Regions from separate parts of the Enterobacter asburiae genome, predicted to be linked through region 1. Evidence: predicted binding sites of a transcription regulator. Region 1 holds the regulator's gene; the other holds the start of a gene.
The links. The regulator Fur, encoded in region 1, represses iron uptake genes when iron is present. The targets are predictions, from matches to a motif close to ATAATAATGAGAACNACTATCAA.
Positions count from the first base shown of each region.

Region 2: a site for Fur is predicted at 3,313-3,335, ahead of fepB (Fe2+-enterobactin ABC transporter substrate-binding protein). Genes of this name have one in related genera too.

Region 1 covers NZ_CP011863.1:398,247-406,257, forward strand. The annotation lists gene nagE (N-acetylglucosamine-specific PTS transporter subunit IIBC) at 1-623, shown strand, start outside; gene glnS (glutamine--tRNA ligase) at 793-2,460, shown strand; gene chiP (chitoporin ChiP) at 2,907-4,304, shown strand; gene chiQ (ChiQ/YbfN family lipoprotein) at 4,352-4,678, shown strand; gene fur (ferric iron uptake transcriptional regulator) at 4,769-5,215, opposite strand; gene fldA (flavodoxin FldA) at 5,507-6,037, opposite strand; gene ybfE (LexA regulated protein) at 6,193-6,480, opposite strand; gene ybfF (esterase) at 6,609-7,382, opposite strand; gene seqA (replication initiation negative regulator SeqA) at 7,566-8,011, shown strand, end outside.
Region 2 covers NZ_CP011863.1:290,286-298,296, forward strand. The annotation lists gene fepD (Fe(3+)-siderophore ABC transporter permease) at 1-927, opposite strand, end outside; gene entS (enterobactin transporter EntS) at 1,036-2,283, shown strand; gene fepB (Fe2+-enterobactin ABC transporter substrate-binding protein) at 2,330-3,289, opposite strand; gene entC (isochorismate synthase EntC) at 3,478-4,653, shown strand; gene entE ((2,3-dihydroxybenzoyl)adenylate synthase EntE) at 4,663-6,273, shown strand; gene ACJ69_RS01395 (isochorismatase) at 6,284-7,138, shown strand; gene entA (2,3-dihydro-2,3-dihydroxybenzoate dehydrogenase EntA) at 7,135-7,890, shown strand; gene entH (proofreading thioesterase EntH) at 7,892-8,011, shown strand, end outside.

The sequences.
Region 1 (8,011 bases):
TTCGCCTGAACAAAACCAGCGTACAGATTATCGTTGGCTTTGTGGCAGAGAAAATTGCTAACGCCATGAAAACTACCGGTCCGGTAGCCGCAGCAGAAGCTTCTGCCGCACCTGCCGCCGCGCCAGCGGCTGCAAAACCGCAGGCGGTACCGAACGCCAAAACGGTAGCCGCGCTGGTTTCACCGGTAACCGGTGAAGTGATTGCGATTGAGCAGGTGCCTGACGAAGCCTTCGCCAGCAAAGCGGTGGGTGACGGTGTGGCGGTGAAACCAACGGAAAAAACCGTTGTGTCTCCGGCGGCCGGTACCATCGTGAAAATCTTCAACACCAACCACGCGTTCTGCCTCGAAACCGAAAATGGCGCGGAGATCGTTGTCCACATGGGTATCGATACCGTTGCGCTGAACGGTCAGGGCTTTACTCGCCTGGTGGAAGAGGGTGCTGAAGTGGTGGCCGGGCAGCCGATTCTGGAAATGGATCTGGACTTCCTCAACGCCAACGCGCGCTCCATGATAAGTCCGGTCGTTTGCAGCAACATCGACGACTTCAGTGGCTTGGTCATTCAGGCGAAAGGTCAGGTTGTTGCGGGTCAAACGCCGCTGTATGAGATTAAAGGCAAGTAATCGCTCCTGAGTAGAGTCATGCCTTAAGCGGCGGGGGATATCCTCCGCCGCTTTTTTTTGCAGCAAAAGCCCCCATTATTTTCTTCAGAGACGTTTTAAGGGTTGTCACTACGTCCGGCTTATAAGATCATATGCCGTTATACGTTGTTTACGCTTTGAGGAATCCACGATGAGTGAGGCAGAAGCCCGCCCGAGTAACTTTATTCGTCAGATCATCGATGAAGATCTGGCCAGTGGTAAGCACACCACAGTTCATACCCGCTTCCCGCCGGAGCCGAACGGCTACCTGCATATCGGGCATGCGAAGTCCATCTGCCTGAACTTTGGCATTGCGCAAGACTACCAGGGACAGTGCAACCTGCGTTTCGATGACACCAACCCAGTAAAAGAAGACATCGAATACGTTGAGTCCATCAAAAATGACGTGCAATGGCTGGGCTTCAACTGGTCTGGCGATATCTGCTACTCCTCTGACTATTTTGATCAGCTGTACGCCTACGCGGTTGAACTGATCAACAAGGGTCTGGCGTATGTTGACGAACTGTCTGCTGATGAAATCCGTGAATATCGCGGTACGCTGACCGCGCCGGGCAAAAACAGCCCGTTCCGCGATCGCAGCGTGGAAGAGAACCTGGCGCTGTTTGAAAAAATGCGTGCAGGTGGCTTCGAAGAAGGCAAAGCGTGCCTGCGTGCCAAAATCGACATGGCGTCTCCTTTCATCGTGATGCGCGATCCGGTGCTGTACCGCATCAAGTTCGCAGAACACCACCAGACCGGCAACAAGTGGTGCATCTACCCGATGTACGACTTTACCCACTGCATCAGCGATGCGCTGGAAGGCATTACGCACTCCCTGTGTACGCTGGAGTTCCAGGACAACCGTCGTCTGTACGACTGGGTTCTGGATAACATCACCATTCCTGTGCATCCGCGCCAGTACGAGTTCTCTCGTCTGAATCTGGAATACACCGTGATGTCCAAGCGTAAGCTGAACCTGCTGGTGACGGACAAGCACGTTGAGGGCTGGGATGACCCGCGTATGCCGACCATCTCCGGTCTGCGTCGTCGTGGCTACACAGCCGCCTCTATTCGTGAGTTCTGCAAGCGCATCGGCGTGACCAAGCAGGACAACACCATCGAGATGGCCTCCCTTGAATCCTGCATTCGTGAAGATCTCAACGAAAACGCCCCGCGCGCGATGGCCGTTATCGACCCGGTGAAGCTGGTTATCGAAAACTATCCGCAGGGTGAAAGCGAGCTGGTCTCCATGCCTAACCATCCGAACAAACCGGAAATGGGTAGCCGTGACGTGCCGTTCAGCGGTGACATCTGGATTGACCGCGCTGACTTCCGCGAAGAAGCCAACAAGCAGTACAAGCGTCTGGTGCTGGGTAAAGAAGTGCGTCTGCGTAATGCCTACGTCATCAAAGCCGAACGCGTAGAGAAAGATGCGGAAGGGAATATCACCACCATTTTCTGTTCTTACGATGCAGAGACTCTGAGCAAAGATCCTGCTGACGGCCGTAAAGTGAAAGGCGTGATTCACTGGGTGAGCGCTTCCCACGCGCTGCCGGTAGAAATCCGTCTGTACGACCGTCTGTTCAGCGTGCCTAACCCAGGTGCTGCGGAAGATTTCCTGGCGACCATCAACCCGGAATCTCTGGTAATCAAGCAGGGTTATGCGGAGCCTTCTCTGAAAGCCGCTGAAGCGGGCAAAGCGTTCCAGTTTGAACGTGAAGGCTACTTCTGCCTGGACAGCCGTTACAGCACGGCGGAAAAACCGGTATTTAACCGTACCGTAGGCCTGCGTGATACCTGGACGAAGATCGGCGAATAATATTGCTGGTCTGGTCAATGAGAGACAAACGCCGCATTATGCGGCGTTTTTTTATTTAACGATCAGGGCATTAAGCCAGGGCTTAAAGAGGCGCCATGAAAATATCAGGTCAATGAGGTGCTACTTATTTTTTAAAAAAAAGTTTGTGTCATTACGAAAATCAAAAAGGTGATAAAAAAAGAAAGAGAACCCACGTCTAGCCACTGAAATACCTGATTATTCCCCGTCATTGCTCGCCTCTCTGCAAATGTTACAAATCACTACCAATTATGTGCACTTCGTCATAATCCTGACTTTTGTCCGCTAAAAAGCATTGATAATTCGTGTCGCGAAAAATAACCTAAAGACGGTAGTTAATTCGAGGGTATTTAAAACTACCCCTGACCATTTGGTCTTTTTTATTTACGCCGTTTCAGGCGTTTTAATTCGTCAAAGAGGAATAATCTATGCGTACGTTCAGTGGCAAACGTAGTGCGCTGGCGCTGGCTATTGCCGGTGTAACAGCAATGTCGGGCCTGGTGGTGACACCAGAGGCGAAAGCGGCAGGCTTCATCGACGATTCTACCCTCACGGGCGGTATTTATTACTGGCAGCGTGAACGTGACCGTAAAGACGTCACCGAAGACAAATACAAAACCAACCTTTCTCACTCCACCTGGAACGCCAACCTGGACTTCCAGTCAGGCTATGCCGCGGATATGTTCGGTCTGGATATTGCTGCGTTTACCGCGATTGAAATGGCGGAAAACGGCGACAGCGCGCACCCGAACGAAATTGCCTTCTCCTCCAGCAATAAAGCCTATAAAGAAGACTGGTCCGGGGATAAGAGCGGTATCAGCCTTTACAAAGCCGCTGCAAAATTTAAATACGGTCCGGTTTGGGCGCGCGGCGGTTATATTCAGCCAACTGGCCAGACTCTGTTAGCACCGCACTGGAGCTTTATGCCGGGTACCTATCAGGGTGCAGAAGCCGGGGCGAACTTTGACTACGGTGATGCGGGCGCGTTGAGCTTCTCCTATATGTGGACCAACGAGTACAAAGCGCCGTGGCACATCGAAATGGACAAGTTCTACCAGAACGATAAAAAAACCAAAGTCGATTACCTGCACTCGCTGGGCGCGAAGTACGACTTCAAAAACGATCTGGTGCTTGAAGCGGCATTCGGTCAGGCACAGGGCTATATCGATCAGTATTTTGCCAAGGCCAGCTATAAATTCGATGTCGTGGGTAGCCCGCTGAGCACCAGCTACCAGTTCTACGGTACGCGCGACAAGGTCAGCAACGGTGGCGTCAACGACATTTATGACGGCACCGCGTGGCTGCAGGCGTTAACCTTCGGCTACAAGGTTGGTCAGGTTGATTTGCGTCTGGAAGGCACATGGGTGAAGGCGGAAGGGCAGCAGGGCTACTTCCTGCAGCGTATGACCCCGACCTACGCCTCCTCCAACGGTCGTCTTGATATCTGGTGGGATAACCGTTCTGACTTCAACGCCGACGGCGAGAAAGCGGTCTTCTTCGGCGCAATGTATGATCTGAAAAACTGGAACCTGCCTGGCTGGGCAGTGGGCGCTTCTTACGCTTACGCCTGGGACGCAAAACCTGCCGATATGGCCACGCCGGATGCATACTACGATCCCAACTATCGCCTGAAAGAGTCTTCCTACAGCCTCGATGCTATCTATACCCTGCAGGATGGCCGCGCGAAAGGCACGATGTTCAAACTGCACTTCACCCAGTATGACAACCACTCTGATATCCCGAGCTATGCGGGCGGTTACGGCAACATCTTCCAGGATGAACGTGACGTGAAATTCATGGTTATCGCCCCATTCACCATCTTCTGATGAACGCACCGGCGGGCTGAGTCCCGCCGGTATGGAGACTGCACATGATGAAAAAAATCGTAATCGTCGCGCTGCTGGCATCAGGGCTGGTGGCGTGCGCTCAGACGCAGGCGCCGAAAGAGGACACCCGTCTGAAGGAGGCGTATAGCGCCTGCATTAACACTGCGGAAGGATCGCCGGAGAAGATTGAAGCCTGTCAGAGCGTGCTGAACGTGCTGAAGAAAGAGAAAGCGCACGAGCAGTTCGCGACCCAGGAGAACGTCCGCGTCATGGATTACCAGGCCTGTATCCAGGCGCGTAAAACCGGTAACGATCAGGAAGTGGCGAAGCGTTGCGATAAGATCTGGAACGAGATACGCAATAACAATAAATAAGTGCTTTACGCCCGGTAAGCGCTGCGCTTACCGGGCTTTTTTAGGCAAAAAAAAGCCAACCTTGCGGCTGGCTCAGAGTATGAATACTGATTATTTCGCGTCGTGCGCGTGGTCGTCTTCGCGGCAGTCGCCTTCAGCGCAGTGACCGTAAAGGTACAGGCTGTGGTTGGTCAGGCGGATGCCATGACGCGCCGCGATTTCACGCTGGCGTGATTCAATGGAATCATCGCTGAATTCAATGACCTTGCCGCAATCGAGGCAGATCAGGTGATCGTGGTGCTGCTGCTGGGTCAGTTCGAAAACAGATTTACCGCCTTCGAAATTATGACGGGTAACAATGCCCGCGTCATCAAACTGGTTCAGCACGCGATAGACGGTAGCCAGCCCAATCTCTTCACCCATGTCAATAAGACGTTTATAAAGGTCTTCCGCACTGACATGGTGATTGTCTGGACCCTGAAGCACTTCAAGGATTTTTAACCGAGGAAGCGTTACTTTCAGGCCAGCCTTCTTTAATGCGGTATTGTTGTCAGTCATGCGGAATCTGTCCTGTTGCTAAACGATTCACTTCTGTAGGAAGTGACAGAAAATGCACCCGGGATAATGCGTCTCATTATAGAACTGCCATGGCTAAATGAAAACTGCAAGTCTCAGGCAAAATATGCTTATAAAAATGGGGTATCACCAACAAACTTGCTCAATGGAAAACCACATTTTATCAGGGAGACATTGTACAGGTCTGGGCGAAAAAGTTAAAAGATTGTAGCGATTAATTTAATCGGTTTGACCTGGAGCACGGGCGCAGCCGCCGCTGCGCCGTGATAAAAATCAGGCGTTCAGAATATCGTCCAGGTGCAGTTCCTCACGGATCTGCTTAACCCATTTCTCTACGCGCTCTGCAGTCAGCTCTGGCTGACGGTCTTCGTCGATGGCCAGACCCACGAAATGATTGTCATCGGCCAGGCCTTTAGACGCTTCAAAGTGGTAACCGGCGGTCGGCCAGTGGCCTACGATAACCGCGCCATTCGGCTCAATGATATCGCGGATGGTGCCCAGCGCGTCACAGAAGTATTCAGCGTAGTCTTCCTGATCGCCACAGCCAAACAGGGCGACCAGCTTACCGTTGAAGTCCACTTCTTCCAGCGTCGGGAAGAAATCATCCCAGTCGCACTGGGCTTCACCGTAGTACCAGGTTGGGATACCCAGCAGCAGAATGTCATAGCCTTCCAGATCTTCTTTGCTGCTCTTGGCGATGTCATGCACATCAGCAACGTCTTTACCGAGCTGTTTTTGAATGTTTTTTGCGATATTTTCGGTATTGCCGGTATCACTGCCAAAGAAAATGCCGATGATTGCCATGAGTAAAATAACCTCTTGAAACTTAATAGTATGGTGGCGCAATTCGGCCACGGATAAGGGCAATAATAGCAGAACTGGCAACCCTGCGGAAACAGCTATCGCGCAGGACTGCACTCTGTGCTACATGAAAAGGGCGATAAAGGGGATTTTCAGACTTATGCCTGGCTGCGTAACGTCTCAAGCTGGGCGATCAACATCTCTTCAATGAGCTCGCTGCGGCTGATATTTCGCGCGTCAGCCAGCTCGTTCAGCGCATCGACGGCGTCGGCGTTAAGCTTCAGTTCGACACGCTTAAGCCCACGATTTTTATCGCGTTTAAGCTGGTTGCGTTTATTGATACGCAGCTGTTCATCACGCGAAAGCGGATTCGTCTTGGGTCGTCCCGGGCGACGCTCATTCGCGAACAGATCTAGTGTCGTACGGTCCGTTTGTTCTTTGGCCATGATTCTGAGACTTCGGGGGAAACACGCCGCCCTGCTAATGCCCGGGCGATAAGCGCGCCATCATACATCACCAAAAACGGCACGCCAACGACTGGAAGCCCGCAGCCTTCCAGTCGCTTTCTTTTTAATCAATTTGCAGTATCAGCGAGATAGCGGCGAATGGCGCGCAGCACAGCGTCCGGTTTTTCCGCATGCACCCAGTGCCCGGCACCGGCAATCACGTGGGCGCGAGCCTGCGGGAATTGGGTCAGCAGCGTGTCGCGGTACGCGTCGGTAACGTAAGGCGAGTTGCCGCCGCGAATAAAGAGGGTAGGGTGTGGCCAGGCCGGGACGGTTTCCCAGCCGACGATGTTGTTGTACTGCTCCCAGAGCACCGGCACGTTAAAACGCCATTGCCCGTCAACAAACGACTTCAGCAGGAACTGGACGACGCCTTCTTCATTAAGATGCTCACGCATGACGGCAGCCGCCTGTTGGCGCGTCGCGACACCCGCTTCTGTGACCGCATTAATGGCGGCAAAAATCTCGTCGTGACGACGGACGTCGTAATCCACGGGCGCGACGTCAATCACCACCAGGCCGCTAATACGCTCCGGGGCCAGTGCCGTCAGGGCCATCACCGCTTTTCCACCCATTGAATGCCCGATGAGGGTCACCTTTTGCAGATCGTGGGCATCCAGCGTATCCAGCAGATCCTGCGCCATCGCCGCGTAGGTCATCTCGTCGGAACGCCCGGAAAGACCGTGATTGCGCATATCGACCTGCAAAATATCGTGGTCGGTAACCAGATCGCGCGCCAGCACGCCCAGGTTATCCAGGCTGCCAAAAAGCCCGTGAACCAGTACGATGGGAGAATTATTGTTCGGCGATTGTGCAGTTTGCGCTCGGGTATTCAATTTCATGGCAAAGTTCTTTTTTTACGTATGTCAGGTTAGGGTATCATGTTGACCATTCTGCCGCCCGGCTGCAAGGTTCCAGTTTAATCTGACTTTTGCTGCCAACCTGGTTTGACGCTATCCGCTGTTGGGATTTGACCTTATAATCCCAATGACTTGTATTCAGATAAGATATCGCACTGGATTAAGATGAAAACAATCGAAGTTGATGACGAACTCTATCAGTATATTGCCAGCCAGACGCGGCATATCGGGGAGAGCGCGTCCGACATTTTACGGCGCATGCTTAAAATTTCCGCCGCTTCACAGCCTGCTACCCCAGCCACCAAAGATGTCGTGTCTCAGCCGAGCGTTGTTGCACAAGCAAAACCTGCCGTGACGCCGGCAAAAGATAAAGTGCGCGCGATGCGCGAGCTGCTGCTCTCCGATGAATACGCGGAGCAGAAAAAGGCGGTAAACCGCTTTATGCTGGTGCTGTCTACACTTTACTCACTGGATAACAAAGCGTTTGCTGAAGCGACCGAGTCGCTTCACGGCCGTACTCGCGTCTATTTCGCGGGAGACGAGCAGACGCTGCTGCAAAATGGCAATCAAACCAAACCCAAACATGTTCCTGGCACCCCGTACTGGGTGAT
Region 2 (8,011 bases), 110 kb from region 1:
GCGCAGCTCGCCGGGCACCAGCAGGCGGCCCAGCACGTCGGCAAACAGCAGCAGGGCAGGGGTCGCCAGCAGGGTCACCGGCAGCGACCAGCGGTGATCCGCCCCCACCAGCCAGCGCGCCATGTGCGGCATCATCAGGCCGATAAAGGCGATCGGACCGACCACGGCGGTCGCGCTGCCGCACAGAATCGTGATGGCCAGAAGTCCAGTCAGCTGCGTGCGCGCCACGCGGTTGCCGAGGGCGGTCGCGGTGTCGCTGCCGAGGCTCAGGCTGTTGAGCGACCGGCTTAAAAACAGCGCCACGGCGGCGGCGATAATGACCGGGATCGCCACCACTTTTAGGGTTTCGAGGGTGCGGATATCCAGCGAGCCGGCCTGCCAGAAGCGCAGCTGGTCGTAGACGTCCGGGTTGAGCAGGGCGATGCCGTTGGACAAGCCCTCCAGCACCGCCGCGAGCGCCACGCCCGCAAGCGTCAGGCGTACCGGGCTCAGCTGCCCGCCGCCCTGGCTGCCGGTAAAGGCGACCACCAGCGAGGCGGCCAGCGCGCCGCAGAAGGCCATCACCAGCTGTTCGGAGGGCGAGGTCAACCCGAACAGCGCCGCGCCGAGCACGATGGCAAAGCTGGCGCCGGAGTTAACGCCGAGAATACCGGGATCCGCCAGCGGGTTACGGGTAAGGGTTTGCATCAGGGCACCGGCAAGGCCGAGCGCGCCACCGGACAGCAGTCCGGCAAGCGTGCGGGGCAGTCGGGCGTCGAGCACGATGACGCAGTCGGCGCTCTGGCAGGTGCCGGAGAGCGCATCAACGATAACGGACGCGGGCAGCGGCTTCGCGCCGACCAGCAGGCTGAGTGCAGTCGCAAGGATCAACAGCAGCAATAAAACGGGCACGGCAACGGCGCGCACCGCGGAAGAGGAAAACGACATAGCAACATCCATGATTTGATAATGATAGTGATTATCGTTATCTATCTTATTTGGCTATGTTAGCATGTGCGCCCATGGAATGGGTAGAAATAGACTCAAGGCTTTGTCATGAATCAAAAATCCTGGCTGCTCAACCTCAGCCTGCTGAAAACGCACCCGGCGTATCGCGCCGTTTTTATCGCTCGCTTTATCTCCATTTTGTCCCTCGGGCTGCTCGGCGTGGCCGTGCCGGTCCAGATCCAGACCATGACGCACTCCAGCTGGCTGGTGGGGTTATCCGTCACCTTAACCGGCGGGGCGATGTTCATCGGCCTGATGGTCGGCGGCGTGCTGGCGGACCGCTACGAGCGTAAAAAGCTGATCCTGCTGGCGCGCGGCACCTGCGGCGTGGGCTTTATTGGGCTGTGTCTGAACGCGATGCTGCCGGAGCCGTCGCTGCTCGCGATTTATGCCCTGGGGCTGTGGGACGGTTTCTTCGCCTCGCTGGGCGTGACGGCGCTGCTGGCGGCGACGCCCGCGCTGGTCGGGCGCGAGAACCTGATGCAGGCGGGGGCGATCACCATGCTCACCGTGCGTCTGGGCTCGGTGATTTCGCCGATGGTGGGCGGCCTGCTGCTGGCGACCGGCAACGTGGCCTGGAACTACGGGCTTGCGGCGGCGGGAACCTTTATCACCACGCTGACGCTGCTGCGCCTGCCGCTGCTGCCGCCTCCGCCGCAGCCGCGCGAGCATCCGCTGAAATCGCTGATGGCCGCGATTCGTTTCCTGTTCAGCAACCCGCTGATTGGCGGGATTGCGCTGCTCGGCGGCCTGCTGACCATGGCGAGCGCCGTGCGCGTGCTCTACCCGGCATTAGCGGGAGAGTGGCAGATGAGCGCCTCGGAGATTGGCATTCTCTACGCCGCCATTCCGCTCGGCGCGGCGTGCGGGGCGCTGACCAGCGGCAACCTGGCGCAGAGCGCGCGTCCGGGGTTGATTATGCTGCTTGCCACGCTGGCCTCGTTTATCGCCATTGGGTTCTTCAGCCTGATGCCGGTGTGGGCGCTGGGCGCGTTGTGCCTGGTGATTTTCGGCTGGCTGAGCGCCATCAGTTCGCTGCTGCAGTACACCCTGATCCAGACCCAGACGCCGGAAGGGATGCTCGGGCGCATTAACGGCCTGTGGACGGCGCAGAACGTCACGGGGGATGCGATTGGTGCGGCGATCCTCGGCGGGCTGGGGGCGATGATGACTCCGGTGGCCTCGGCGAGCTGCGGCGGGTTTGTACTGGCAATTATTGGCGTGATTTTGTTAGTGGCGCTGGTGGAATTGCGGCGGTTCAGGCAGGAGAGTGTGTTGAACGACGGTGCGGCCTGATGCCCTCACCCCGACCCTCTCCCACAGGGAGAGGGAGGGAAAATGCCTACTTAAACAACGCATTCAATCTGTTTAATACTAACATTGCGCTGTAATAATCCAGGCGGAACGTCTCCGTTCCCAATGCCCAGACCCGTTTGTTTTTCACCGACGGCAGATGCGCCAGCAGCGGGTTGGCGTAAATCGCATCCACGTCTTTCTGGTCGCCGGCAAACACAAACAGCCCTTCGCCGTTTAGCCCCGTCGACAGGTTTTCACCGCCCAGCTGAATAATGTCGTGGCGTTTGCCCTGGCTTTTAGAGGTCTGCAGCCCGGCGGGCAGATCGGCCAGCGTAAAGCCCAGCTGGTGCAGCAGCTGGCCCTGCGCGGATTCCGCGGTCCACAGGTTGGCGCTGTGCGCGGCGGCGGTGTAGACGATGGCGTTCACCGGCTGCGGCGGCAGCTTCATCTGCTGTTTCACCTGCGCGAGCTGTTTATCAAACGCGGTAATGCGCTCTGCGGCCTGTTTTTCCTGCCCGGTTATTGTGCCCAGCTGCGTCAGCAGTTCCTGCCAGCTCCTGTCGTCGTAGTTGATGATAAGCGTTGGGGCGATGGCGGAGAGCTGATCGTACAGCGCCAGCGCGGAATCCCCGCCGGTAGCGCCGATCAAAATCAGATCCGGCATTTGCGCGGCGACCGCTTCGGCGCTCGGCTCGCCGATGTACAGCCGCGCAACCTTGCGCTGTTTCGCAATATCACCCCACTGGCGCAAAAAGCCCTGCGCATCCGCCACGCGGTTGTTCGGCGTGGTGGCGCCGCTGGCGACGACCGGTGCGTCAATCGCCAGCAGGGAGCCGGTTAAGGTCACGCTGGTGGAGACAATGCGCGTCGGTTTGCTCTCAAGCGTGTGAACGCCTCGGCTGTCGGTCACCTGACGCGGCCAGTCAGCGGCAGCGGATGAGGCAAGTCCTAAAACAAAAAGTCCAGATAAAAGCAGGGTATTACGGAATAGGGCAAGGAATCTCACAGCGCGACATCCTGTTTTTGTTGAAGATAATGCTTCTCATTTTCATGTTTGCCGCGAAGGGATGCAAGCTTTTGTCGCATAAGTTATTTGTCCGACGGTTGACAGCGAAGCGATGTGGGATTAGGTTAGCCGACGAAAATATAAATGATAATCATTATTGCTTCTTTTATCATTTTGAGGAGGATGATATGGACACGTCCCTGGCTGAGGAAGTTCAGCACACCGCGACCACGCTGCAATCAGACAGCTTTTTCTTTATGTCGCCTTACCGCAGTTTTACTACCTCAGGCTGTTTTGCCCGCTTCTCTGAACCCGCCGTCGGCGGCGACGATCCGGCGGGGCACTTCCAGCAAAAATTAGCCCAGGCTTTCCAGAATGCGAAAGCTAACGGTATCGCTCATCCGGTGATGGTAGGGGCTATTCCGTTCGATACCCGCAAGCCATCTTCTCTGTTTATTCCGCAGCGCTGGCAGACCTTTTCCCGCCCGTCACGTCAGCAGTCCGCACGCTATTTTTCCGGTTCGCAGGCGCTGAAGGTGGAACAACGCACCGAGATCCCGCCGCAGCCCGTGTTCGAAGAGATGGTCGCTCGCGCCGCGTCGCTTACCGCCACGCCGCAGGTAAACAAGGTGGTGCTGTCGCGCCTGATTGATATCGCGACCGACAAAAACATGGACAGCGGCGCGCTGATGGAGCGGCTGATCGCCCAGAACCCGGCGAGCTTTAATTTCCACGTGCCGCTGGAAGACGGCGGCGTGCTGCTCGGCGCCAGCCCCGAACTGCTGCTGCGCAAAGAGGGCGCGCACTTTAGCTCGCTGCCGCTGGCAGGCTCGGCGCGTCGTCAGCCGGACGACGTATTGGATCGCGAAGCGGGCAATAAGCTGCTGGCCTCCGAAAAGGACCGTCACGAGCACGACCTGGTGACTCAGGCAATGAAGGCCATTCTGGCACCGCGCAGCCACCACCTGAGCATGCCGTCTTCGCCGCAGCTCATCACCACGCCGACGCTGTGGCATCTGGCGACGCCGGTTGAAGGTGACGCGCGTGAAAATGAAAACGCCCTGACGCTGGCCTGCCTGCTGCACCCGACCCCGGCGCTGAGCGGCTTCCCACATGAGGCGGCGAAAGAGCTGATCGCCGAGCTGGAGCCGTTCGACCGCGAGCTGTTCGGCGGCATCGTCGGCTGGTGCGACAGCGAGGGCAACGGCGAGTGGGTGGTGACCATCCGCTGCGCGCGTCTGCAAAAAAATACCGTTCGCCTGTTTGCCGGCGCGGGCATTGTGCCTGCCTCTTCGCCGGTGGGCGAGTGGCGCGAAACGGGCGTGAAGCTCTCCACCATGCTCAACGTGTTTGGTTTGCACTAAGGAAGACTCATGACCATCCCTTTTACCCGCTGGCCTGAGGAATTCGCCCGCCGCTACCGCGAAAAAGGCTACTGGCAGGATCTGCCGCTGACCCACATCCTGACGGATCGCGCGGACAGCGATGCCGTGGCGATTATCGACGACGAGCGGCACATCACCTACCGCGCGTTTAATCAGGCGGTGAACAACCTGGCGTCTGCCCTTAAGGCACGCGGGCTGCAGCGCGGCGAGACGGCGCTGGTGCAGCTCGGCAACGTGGCCGAGTTCTACATCACCTTCTTCGCGCTGCTGCAAATCGGCGTCGCGCCGGTGAACGCGCTCTTTAGCCATCAGCGCAGCGAGCTGAACGCCTACGCGGAGCAGATCAAACCCGCCGTGCTGATTGCCGATCGCGACCACGCGCTGTTTGCGGGCGATGATTTTCTTAACACCTTTGTGGATGCGCACCGCTCGGTTCGCGTCGTGCTGCTGCGCGGCGATAGGGACGAACACGCCCTGGAAGCGGCGATTGCGCGTCCGGCGGACAACTTCATCCCGAACCCGACGCCCGCCGACGAAGTGGCGTTTTTCCAGCTTTCCGGCGGCAGCACCGGCACGCCGAAGCTGATCCCGCGCACGCACAACGATTATGACTACAGCATTCGCCGCAGCAACGAGATCTGCGGCATCACCGCCGAAACGCGCTACCTGAACGCGCTGCCCGCGGCGCATAACTACGCCATGAGCTCGCCGGGATCGTTAGGCGTCTTCACCGCGGGCGGGTGCGTAGTGCTGGCGAACGATCCAAGCGCCACGCTCTGCTTCCCGCTGATTGAACGGCATCAGATTAACGTCACCTCGCTGGTTCCTCCGGCGGTGAGCCTCTGGCTGCAGGCGATTGCCGACGGCGCGGGGAACGCGCAGCTTAAATCCCTCAGGCTGCTGCAGGTGGGGGGCGCACGCCTCTCCGCCACGCTTGCGGCGCGCATTCCGGCGGAAATCGGCTGCCAGCTTCAGCAGGTGTTCGGCATGGCGGAAGGGCTGGTGAACTACACCGCGCTCGACGACTTGCCGGAGCGCATCATCAACACTCAGGGCCGCCCGATGTGCCCGGACGACGAAGTGTGGGTGGCGGACGAGCACGGCAACCCGCTGCCGCGCGGCGAAGTCGGGCGTCTGATGACGCGCGGGCCGTATACCTTCCGCGGCTATTTCAACAGCCCGGAACACAACGCCAGCGCTTTTGACGCCGACGGCTTTTACTGTTCCGGCGATCTGATCGCCATCGACGAGCAGGGCTACATCACCGTGCAGGGGCGAGAGAAAGATCAGATCAACCGCGGCGGCGAGAAGATTGCCGCCGAAGAGATTGAAAACCTGCTGCTGCGCCACGAGGCGGTGATCCACGCCGCGCTGGTGAGCATGGAGGACAGCCTGCTGGGCGAAAAAAGCTGCGCGTATCTGGTGGTGAAACAGCCTCTGCGCGCGGTTGAAGTGCGCCGCTTCCTGCGCGAGCAGGGCGTTGCCGAATTCAAGCTGCCGGACCGCGTGGAGAGCGTGGATGTGCTCCCGCTGACGCCGGTCGGTAAAGTCGATAAGAAACAGTTGCGCCTGTGGCTTGCTGAACGCGCCCGGGGCTGAGGAACAGAGTATGGCCATTCCAAAATTAACCGCTTACGCGCTGCCGACCGCCGCAGAGCTGCCGACCAGTAAAGTGAACTGGGCGTTTGAGCCGGAGCGCGCGGCGCTGTTGATCCACGATATGCAGGAGTATTTCCTGAACTTCTGGGGCGAAAACAGCGCGATGATGCAGCAGGTGGTGGCGAATATTGCCAGACTGCGCGCTTACTGCAAAGCGCACAATATTCCCGTCTACTACACCGCCCAGCCGAAAGAGCAGAGCGACGAAGACCGCGCCCTGCTGAACGACATGTGGGGGCCGGGCCTGACCCGCTCGCCGGAGCAGCAGCGTATCGTCGCTGAACTGACCCCGGACGAAGCGGACACGGTGCTGGTAAAGTGGCGCTACAGCGCGTTTCACCGCTCGCCGCTGGAGCAGATGCTGAAAGAAACGGGCCGCAACCAGCTGCTGATTACCGGCGTGTACGCCCACATCGGCTGCATGACCACCGCCACCGATGCCTTTATGCGCGACATTAAGCCGTTCTTTATTGCCGACGCGCTGGCGGATTTCACCCGCGACGAGCACCTGATGTCGCTGAACTACGTGGCCGGACGCTCGGGCCGCGTGGTAATGACCGACGAGCTGCTGCCGTTCGTTCCGGCGACCAAAGCCGCGCTGCGTGAGCTGATCCTGCCGCTGCTGGACGAGTCCGACGAGCCGATGGATGACGAAAACCTGATCGACTACGGCCTGGACTCGGTGCGCATGATGGCGCTGGCCGCCCGCTGGCGCAAAGTCCACGGCGATATCGACTTCGTGATGCTGGCAAAAAATCCCACAATCGACGCCTGGTGGGCGCTGCTTTCCCGCGAGGTGAAGTGATGGCTCTGGATTTCACCGGTAAAACCGTCTGGGTAACGGGCGCGGGTAAGGGGATTGGCTACGCGACGGCGCTGGCGTTTGTGGAGGCGGGCGCGCAGGTGACCGGCTTCGATCTGGCGTTTCCGCTGGGTGATTATCCGTTCGCCACTGAAACCCTGGACGTGGCGAACGCCGCGCAGGTGCATGAAGTGTGCGGGCGCGCGCTGGCGTCGCTTGAACGGCTGGACGTGCTGGTCAACGCGGCGGGCGTTCTGCGCATGGGGGCGACGGACCAGCTTTCGCAGGAGGACTGGCAGCAGACCTTCGCGGTCAACGTCGGCGGCGCGTTCAACTTGCTCCAGCAGACGATGGGCCTGTTCCGCCGTCAGCAGGGCGGGGCGATAGTCACCGTGGCGTCCGACGCGGCGCACACGCCGCGCATCGGCATGAGCGCCTACGGTGCGTCGAAGGCGGCGCTGAAAAGCCTGGCCCTGACCGTCGGGCTGGAGCTGGCGGGCAGCGGCGTGCGCTGTAACCTGGTGTCGCCGGGCTCAACGGATACCGATATGCAGCGCATCCTGTGGAAAAGCGACGACGCGGAGCAACAGCGTATTCGCGGCTTTGGCGAGCAGTTTAAGCTCGGCATTCCGCTGGGCAAAATCGCTCGTCCGCAGGAGATAGCCAGCACGGTGCTGTTCCTTGCATCCGATGCCGCCAGCCATATCACCCTGCAGGATATCGTGGTGGACGGCGGCTCCACGCTGGGGGCGTAAGATGATCTGGAAACGTCATTTACCGCTCGAGGAGCTGAACGCGACCAGCCTGAATACGCTGGTAGCGCATCTCGGTATCGTCTATACCCGCCTCGGCGACGACACGCTGGAAGCGGAGATG